One region of the Caballeronia sp. LP006 genome, then DNA from elsewhere that is predicted to be linked to it. Evidence: riboswitches for the same ligand, from Rfam matches in the RefSeq annotation. Region 1 holds a riboswitch; the other holds the start of a gene.
What was found. A riboswitch is a leader RNA that binds a small molecule or an ion and turns the genes downstream of it on or off. The one in region 1 is predicted to bind cobalamin.
Positions count from the first base shown of each region.

Region 2: another riboswitch for cobalamin. It lies ahead of P9250_RS13065 (CbtB-domain containing protein); the one in region 1 lies ahead of P9250_RS21800 (TonB-dependent receptor domain-containing protein).

Region 1 covers NZ_JARTVW010000005.1:1,099,469-1,104,039, reverse strand. Annotated here, with positions in the region: gene P9250_RS21805 (iron ABC transporter permease) at 1-225, opposite strand, end outside; gene P9250_RS21800 (TonB-dependent receptor domain-containing protein) at 252-2,129, opposite strand; cobalamin riboswitch at 2,215-2,540, opposite strand; gene P9250_RS21795 (ATPase) at 2,777-3,163, shown strand; gene P9250_RS21790 (cell division protein ZapA) at 3,160-3,474, shown strand; RNA gene ssrS (6S RNA) at 3,597-3,779, shown strand; gene P9250_RS21780 (EVE domain-containing protein) at 3,857-4,315, shown strand; gene P9250_RS21775 (SIMPL domain-containing protein) at 4,409-4,571, shown strand, end outside.
Region 2 covers NZ_JARTVW010000004.1:637,655-642,225, reverse strand. Annotated here, with positions in the region: gene lhpI (bifunctional Delta(1)-pyrroline-2-carboxylate/Delta(1)-piperideine-2-carboxylate reductase) at 1-110, shown strand, start outside; gene P9250_RS13085 (hypothetical protein) at 136-501, shown strand; gene P9250_RS13080 (antibiotic biosynthesis monooxygenase) at 557-871, opposite strand; gene P9250_RS13075 (DUF1428 domain-containing protein) at 911-1,282, opposite strand; gene P9250_RS13070 (histidine phosphatase family protein) at 1,344-1,892, opposite strand; cobalamin riboswitch at 1,934-2,058, shown strand; gene P9250_RS13065 (CbtB-domain containing protein) at 2,094-2,324, shown strand; gene P9250_RS13060 (CbtA family protein) at 2,334-3,116, shown strand; gene P9250_RS13055 (DUF1289 domain-containing protein) at 3,178-3,414, opposite strand; gene P9250_RS13050 (cobyrinate a,c-diamide synthase) at 3,411-4,571, opposite strand, start outside.

The sequences.
Region 1 (4,571 bases):
CGCGAGCAAGGCGCCCGAAGCGAAACCCGCAAGCGCGCGCGGCAAACGCAAGGTGAGCACGATGTCATCGGCGATATCGGGCGCGGCCGCATGCGCGTGCAACAACGCCGCGATGGCGCGCGGCAAGGGCAACGCGACGCTGCCGAGCGCGAGCGACGCCGCAAACACAAGCAACGCGGCAAGCCCGAGCGCAGCCCAGATGCCTAACGCGCGTTTAGCGTTCATCGCGCGGCGCAGGTCAACGGTGTCGCTCACGACGGGCGCCAGCCGAGCGTGACATAAGCGCCGCGCCTCGGCGTGTTGTACGAATAAGCCAGTTCATAGTTCCGGTCGAAGAGGTTGTCGACACGCGCGCTCACGTACCACGACTTCGTGATGTCATAGCGCGCCGACAGATTCACGACGCCATAGCCCGCGAGCGTCGAATCGTAATCGCTGCGCGCACCGCTCACGATCCACTCGCCGCCCACGCGCCAGCTTCCTATCGAGCGATGCGCGCTGAAACTCGCGAAACGCCGCGCATGGCGCGTCAGGTCCTGATTGCCGGTTTCATCGACGGGATTCTGGAACGTCACGCCCGCGCGCAAATCAGTGGCGCCGACATGCCCTGCCCACGATCCCTCGACGCCCTGCACCTTCGCGCGTCCGACGTTCTGCGCGATATATAAGCCGCTGCCGTCCGATACGTAATCGATCAGATTCGAATAGCGCGTCTGAAACGCCGTCACGCGCAGCACGCCCACTTGGTCCGATGCGTACTGCAGCGCCGCTTCCACCGAATGACTGCGCTCGGGCTGAATGGACGGATTGCCGCTGAACGGATAGTAGAGATCGTCGAAGCTCGGCGCGCGGAACGACGCCGCGTAACTCGCGCTCGCGCGCCAGTGCGTGTCGATGTTGTACGCATAGCCCAGATAGTAGCTGTTCGCGCCGCCGAAATCGGAATACTGGTCGTGGCGCAGATTGGCCTGCACTTCGCTCGGACCGAAGCGTCCCACATAGCCCGCGTACACCGAATTCACGTGACGATCCGGCGCGCTGAACTGATCCGAATCGAGCGTCTGGTCGAGATGCTCGTAACCGAACAGGAGCTTGTGCGCCTCCGTCAGGCGAAAGTCGTTCTGCCACAGATACTGGCGATCCTCTGAATTGAAGCGGCTCGTATAGATGCCGTTCTGCTCGTTGTTCGCGCGGTCCTGTCCCTGCGCGACCGTGAAATGCGTGGTCCACTGGTCCGTGATACGGCCGTTCGCAAACACCGATGTCGACCGCACGCGACTGTGCGAATCGTTGAGATCGCCGGGCAAGCCGTAGGCATCGTCGAAACTGTCGATGCCGTTCGACTGATAGAAGCGCACGCCCGCGTCCCATTTGTCGCCGAACTTGTGGCGCAGCGTGGCCGCGACGCTTTCGTTCAGATAACCGTTCGCGTTCGGATTGGCGTTGGGCGCGAGCGCGGGATCGATCGACGAGAAACCATCGGTCTTCTCGCGCGATACGTTGAAGCTGAAGGTCGTGCGGCCTTCGCTATCGAACGCGCCGGAAACGCCCGCCGCTTGCCGCTGCGTGTGATAGCTGCCGTATTCCGTCTCGAAGTAGAAGCGCGGCGGATGCGCCTCGCCGTCTTTCGTGAAGATCTGCACGACGCCGCCGATCGCGCCCGAGCCGTACAGCGCCGACACGTTGCCGTTCACGACTTCGATGCGGTCGATCTGATCCGGCATGATCTGCGCAAGCTGCGCCGAGCCGAGCGATGCGGACTCCACACGCACGCCGTCGATCAAAACGAGCGATTGCGTCGAGGACGCGCCGCGTATGAACACGCTTGCATTCGCTCCCGGGCCGCCATTGCGCGTCACCTGCACTCCGGGCGCAAGACCGATGACGCCGAGCGCGTCGTAGGCATTGCTGTCGGCGATATCCTGGGCGTCGAAGAGCGAAGTCTGCGCGATCGTATCGGCGAGGGGTTGCGCGGTGCGCGTCGCGGTCACGACGACGGGTGCGAGCGGCGGTTGCGAGGCTTCGTCCGCGAGCGCTTCATGAGCGAGCAACCATGTGTTGAGGGCGACGAGCGCGGCGCGTTCGATCGTTTTGCGTCTGCCCGCGTGTCGGGCAAGTGGCGATACCATGCGTGAAATGTTCCCATGCGTAGGCTAGCGCGACCTCGCTCCCCGCAAGGCCAATGCGCGACGAGCGCGCTCGAATGCGAACAGACGAACGCGCTGAACAGTTGGCCGGTATCCGGGCTGGCGACACACCGTCCCGCCTTCCCACGCATGAAGCGCAGTGGCATCGACACGTTCTTCGCCTGGCCTGCGTCGAGCGGCGGATTCTTGCGAATCAAACAGACTCGCAAGCAAACTCACACGACGGCGCGGCGAAAAACGCGCAAGGGACGACTTGCAACTTGCGTTGCGGTCGCTTACCGTTGCGGGGGCAGCACAGGTTGGCGTGGCCTTGGCGGCGCCGCTTCCTGTTTCCCGTTTGACTGCGCCCGCAAAAGAAATGCGGACGCGAGCACCAAAAGTGCGGCAAGTGTAGGAGCGCGATTCAGGACCGTCAAGAAACGATCCTGGCCGATCATCGCAAGACACACGGCTCACGACGAACCCAACTAGAACCCGCCGTCGCAACACATCGGCAGCGCCCGCGCTTTCCACACACGAATGCATCGCGATGCACGCATGATCGCGTGCTGTTACGTCTCGAAACGAGACAATTATCGGAAGCTCCGTTGAACCGCGCTAGAATGCGAGGTCTTTAGAGGACGCAGCACATGCTCAACGAACTCGAATCACTGTCAGGAAATATCGGCCGGCTGATCCAGATCAGCGAGCGGCACAATCAGGCGCGTCTCGCGCTTGAAGCACAAATCGAACAACTGCGTAGCGACTACGCGAACGTGCAGGCAGAGCTCGTGCAAATGCGCGAAGAGCGCGACACGCTGCAAGCCGAACGAGATTCCCTCTCGGCCAAGATCGACGACGCGCAGGTCCGCCTGAACGCGATCCTCGAAAAGTTGCCGCGCGGCAAGTCCGCGAATCATGCCGAGACGGAAAATCAGCTCGATCTCCTCGATGCCCGCTCTCACGATGTGCAAGCCGCGCACGAGCATGCGCACGCGGAAGAGCACAGCGAGCATCATCACGGAGAGAAGGCATGACGACCACGCAGATCGAAGTATCCATTCTCGGCCAGCAATATCGCCTCGCCTGTTCGCCGGAAACCGAAGGCGCGCTGCGTGAAGCGGTGGCACGGGTCGACGCCGAGATGAACAAGGTGCGCAATGCAAGCAACGTGCGCGGGCAAGACCGCATCGCGGTGATGGCCGCGCTTTCACTCGCTTCCGAATTGCTGAGGCTGCAAGAAAGCGTGCGTCATGGCGAGGCCTTCCCCGCCGAGGAAATACGCCGCACGATGCACTCCATGAACGAACAGCTTGGTGCTGTCATCGCGCAGTATGAAGTGCAGTGACCGAAGTGCCGCGACGCCGCTCCGTGGCGAACGCTAATCGGTCGCGCGATGTCAATCGAAAAAAGAAACTGCGCAATTGGTGTCGAGAGGCTGCATTAGACATTCGATTGGTGTAGAGTGACTACTCCCTGCCTGGTTCGCCAAGGTCATATATTCCTTGAACCAATGCTACATTGGCACGGTTGTGGAAACTTGCAGCACGGGCGCGCGCGTCACTCTGTCTGATGTACCCGAAGTGTTGCTTACTGCGACCAATCTTGAACCCAGGTTCAGGATGCCGGCCTAGCGGCCGAGGTGGGGACCCTACTCCAGCGGCATCGGTTCATACCGATGCCGTTTGCTTTTGTCGAGCCCGTTTTACAACCCCGTTGCCGAATCCATCATGCGCTACTGGCTGATGAAGTCCGAACCGGACGAAGCGAGCATCGATCATCTCGCGCACGCGCCGAAGAAAACCCTTCCGTGGACGGGCGTGCGCAACTATCAGGCGCGCAACTTCATGCGCGACCAGATGCAAGTCGGCGACGGCGTGCTCTTCTATCATTCGAGTTGCCCGGAGCCGGGCATTGCGGGCATCGCCAAAGTCTGTTCCACGGCTTATCCCGATCCCACTCAGTTCGACGCCAAAAGCCCGTACTTCGACGCCAAGTCCACGCAGGAGACGCCGCGCTGGATGCTCGTCGATGTGCGCTTCGTCAAGAAGACGCCGTTGATTCCGCTCGCGACATTGCGCGAACACGCGGAACTCGCCGACATGCAAGTGCTGGCGCGCGGTAATCGGCTGTCGATCACGCCCGTGACCGAGGCGCAGTGGCGCTTCATAACCGAGCGTCTGGTCTAGGGCGCGCGAATCGTTCAAGGGAACTAAGGGAACGAACGAAGCGCCTAAGTGCGGTCGCGAATCACGCGATGCTCTTGCACTCGGAGTCCTTAGATGATCGACAAGAAAACCGCCGCCGCCCTCGCCTTCGTCGCGATGTCGAGCGCCGCGCTCACGCTTCCGCTTTCGGCCGCCGCTCAGACGGTAATCACCAATCCGCAGCCATCCGGCGTGCTTTCGCTATCCGCGCAAGCCAGCGCGCAAGTGCCGCAAGATG
Region 2 (4,571 bases), on a different contig from region 1:
AAAACGAACGCCCGATCGTATTTAAGTCCGTCGGATGCGCGGCATGGGATCTCGCTGCATGTCGAGTTGCTAGAGCTTTATTGTTAGACAAAAATAACAGCGCTAATTAAGGCGCGAGCTGGCTTGGAACGGTCCTTGCTGAATGTCTGTTCAATCGAAAGCTGGCGCAAGCGCCTTGGCACCCAAATGAACAGACCCATGAATAGCCGATACGACACCAGATGGACGCCCGGTTTTCCCGCGCGCAACGACGGGAATGATGGATCAGGCGGTGCGTCCGCACAGCCTAACGCGGCGCCGCCGGCTGCTTACTTTATCTCCGTGCTGGAGCTTGCGACTGGCGAGAAGCTGGGCAATGACGAACGCTTACGCGCCGTCGCCATGCTTGAATCGCAGTTTGGCGAGGGACGTCCACGTACGCTTAAGGAGGCCGTGCGCATTTGTGCCGGAGCCATCGATTCATCGACATTGCAGCGAATGGCGCGTGGCGCTAAGGCTTGAGAAGGGCCTTAGCGAGCGACGCAATTCGTTCACGGTCTTGTAAGACAGGCGGCTCTTATTTAACCGTCTGAATCACTTCGAAGCCTTCGAATTCCGGGTGGCCCAAGTAAAGCTGCCTGGTTTCTCCGCCCGCATTGCGATGCGCGGCGCGAAATGCGTCAGACTGGGTCCACTGTTCGAACGCAGCATGGTTTGTCCAGATCGTGTGACTCGAATAGAGCACATGGTCATCCCGCGTCGGTCCCTTTAGCAGATGGAACTCCACGAAGCCCGGCACTTCCTTGAGGTGCGTGTCGCGGCTTGTCCAGAGATGTTCGAAATCGGCTTCCGCGCCTGGAACGATCTTGAAGCGGTTCATGGCAATGTACATGTCGATATGGCTCCTTGGTTTTAGGCATTCGAAAAATAATCAGGCCTTTGACAGTTCGACCAGCGTCCTGAAGCCGCCGAAGAACATGCGTTTGGGATCGAACGGCGGTTCGCCGTTTTCCATCATGCTCTTAAGGCGCGAGTCTTCCATTACTTTGGCGTTGACGGCGTCACGTTGTTCGCGCGATTCATAGACGATCCACGAGAAGACCACCGTTTCGCCTTCCTTGAGCTGTACGCTTCGAGGGAACGAGGTGAGCTCGCCTGGCTTAACATCGTCGGCAATACATTCGACAAACTGCAGCGCGCCATACTCCAGCCATATTTTGCCCGCTGCATCGGCCATGCTGCGATACGCGTCGACCTTGTCGATCGGCACTGGTACGACGAAACCATCCACATAGTGCGCCATTGCTGTCTCCTTTGAGCGAACCAGTCGCTGCTTGCTTTGAGCACCGGGCGGCCATCTAAGTTCAGGAGGGCACGTTTGTCCATTTGCCTTCCGCGGACTTGAGCAAGACGGACGATAGCGGCGCGAGATCCATCTTGAGTATCGACGACAACGGTTCGTCGCGCACGATACAGAGCGCCGCCTTCATGACGATGGCGTGCGTTACGACTATGCAGCATTCGTGCTCCGTATTCGAAGCAAGCCCCTCAAGCGCTTTCTCAACGCGCTTTGACAGCATTGCCACGCTCTCGCCGCCATGCGGCCTTGCATGGGGATCGGAAAGCCACGCCGCAACGTCTTGAGGCTCGCGCTCACTAATCTCGCGAATGGAACGACCGCGCCATTCTCCATAGTCGATGTCGTCGAATGCGGCATCGATCGAAAAATCTGTCGTGATCCAAGCCGCTGTTTCGCAAGCAGCGCGGGCCGGGCTGGATGTGACGCGGCTTGGCTCGCCCGGGACATCGAGCGTGCATTCAGCCTGTTCGACAGGCTCGTCGCCTTGCGGAAAACGCCCGCTTTTCATGGCATGCGTGGCGGCGTGGCACAGCAAAATCAATGTCGATTGCATAGGCTTTAGCTCATGGTCGTTTTACTTTGCCGACAATCATCATAGAATGGCAAGCTTGCAGTGCGAGGAAGCCGGTGGAAGCCCGGCACGGTCGCGCCACTGTATGCGGTTCGCGCTAAGAGCGCGATGCCGCGAGTCAGACCCCGCTGCATGCTCTTCGTCTATCGGGACGCGCTTTTCCCTGGAGAAATTTCAATGAATATGTCCAACGCGCCGGCTTTTTCCGCTGGTATTGCAACGCCCGCTAACGATGCGCCGGTCCCCATTCCGGTGCGTGAGGTCCTTCCTTGGGCCGTTTTTATCGGCCTCGTTCTGCTGATCGCGATTTATTTCGTCGGCGCCGAGCAAGGTGCAACGTCCATTATCTCGGGCATGTACGTCCACGAATTCGTTCACGATGGCCGACACTTGCTCGGCTTTCCGTGCCACTGAGGACGGAGCATGATTCGCAACTTGCTTATACGCGGCATGGTCGCGGGACTCGTCGCGGGCCTGATCGGCTTTGGCTTTGCGCGCGGCTTCGGCGAACCTTCAGTTGCTCGGGCTATCGCGTTCGAGGAACAGCACGAGCATGCACAAGCGCCCGCACACGATCATCACGATGAAGCGGCGGCAGCGCAATCGCATAGTCACGGTGATGATGAAGAACTCGTTAGCCGGGACACGCAAGCGGGTTTGGGCTTACTAACGGGCGTGGTGGTGTTCGGCACGGCTTTAGGCGGTATTTTCTCGCTGATCTTTGCCTTGGCTTATGGGCGGCTCGGCTCGTTGCATGCGCGCGGAACGTCGGTTTTGCTTGCGCTCATTGGTTTCGTTAGCGTTGCGCTCGTGCCGTTCATCAAATATCCCCCAAACCCGCCCGCCGTGGGCAATGCCGAAACCATCGGTCCGCGTACGGCGCTTTTCTTCGGCATGGTGGCGATATCAATCGTCGGCGCGGTGTTCGCGGTCTATGCGCAGCGACGCTTGCAGGCGCGTCGCGGCAACTGGAACGCGGCGCTTATTGCGGCGGCTGGTTACGTCGTCCTGATGGTTATCGCGCAAGTGGCGCTGCCTTCTGTCGACGAAGTACCCGCCGACTTTTCCGCGTCGTTGTTGTGGAATTTCAGGCTGACTGCCGTCGGTATCCAGGCATTGATCTGGGCAACGCTTGGACTGCTCTTCGGCGCGCTTGCGTCACGTGAACTCGAGCGTCCGGCAGCGCGTCGCATGGCCGCTGCCTGAATCGAATGCTCGATGGATGTCAAAAGGCCCGCGTCGCTTGAGCACGAGCGCGGGCCTTCGTTCATTGCGAGGCCGCGCGCCGCTCAAGCAACTGGTCGAACAACGCGAGCTTCGCGTGATCGTCCATCGTTCTAAAGAATTTAATTTCCTCGCGGCTTCTAAAGCATCCCGCGCACAGGCCGCTCGATGCATCGAGCTTGCACACGCCGGTGCACGGCGAGCCGATTGGTTCCTGCGTGCTGGCGCGTTCGATCATCTCGGCGAGATCGCGTGGCCCGATTTCGGTCGATGTCGTCATAGCGCTTCGCCGCGAAAGAGCGCAGCCATTGCTGCAGGATTCGATGGCCAGTAAGCGTGCATGTAAGTGGCCGTTATCGCGCCATGACGATAAAGCGCTTCGCCCTGCGCACCGGTCGTTGCGTGCGTGGCTGTCGTGAAAGGCTGCATCGATGTCTTGAGCGTCGAATAGTGAAAGGTGTGGCCGGTGAGTGGACCGTGGGCGGTGTCGACTCGTTGCATCGCCAGCCGCGAAAGACGGCGTTGCATGGTGGCGTCGCCGGAAAGGGCGCTTAGCATTGAATGACGATTGCCTTCGACATCCGTCAGTGCGTCGAGCAGGTAGAGCATACCGCCGCATTCCGCGACTACCGCGCGATTGCGCGCGATATGTTCTTTTATCGAAGCGCGCGTGCACGCATTGGAAGCAAGCGTCGCGGCGTGAAGCTCGGGGTAGCCGCCGGGCAAGTAGAGCGCATCGACATGGGCGGGTACGGGCTCATCCGCTAGCGGGGAAAAATAGCTGACGCTTGCGCCCGATGCCTTTAGCAAATCGACATTTGCGGGATAAATAAATGAAAACGCGGCGTCCCGCGCGATCGCAATGTGCAATCCGTCGAGAAGACGCGGCGGTTCACTTAGCGTGATGTCGTCGTCGAAGCGAACGTGCGGCGGCAAATCGGCAAGCGTGGTCGCGGCAATGGCATCGGCGGCGCGGTCGAGACGCGCATCCAGGTCCGCCACTTCCCGCGCTTGAGTAAGGCCAAGGTGACGTTCGGGTAGCGCGATATCGTCCGCGTTCGAAAAATGACCGCAATAGCGCAGCCCTTCGGGGATGGCTTCGGCCAGCATCTGTGCATGGCGCGCAGACGCCACGCGATTTGCAAGCACGCCATGAAACGGCACATCGGGCCGATAACGCGCAAGTCCGAACGCAAGCGCGCCGAAGGTTTGCGCCATGCCATGCGCGCCGATTACCGCGAGCACGGGCACATTGAACGCAGCGGCGAGATCGGCGCTGCTCGGCGTGCCATCGAAGAGGCCCATTACGCCTTCGATCAAAATAAGGTCGGCTTCCTTGGCGGCCGCGGAAAGCATCGCGCGGCACGCTTCCAGTCCGACCATCCAAAGATGCAGCGAATAAACGGGCGACCCGCATGCCCGCTCGAGAATCATCGG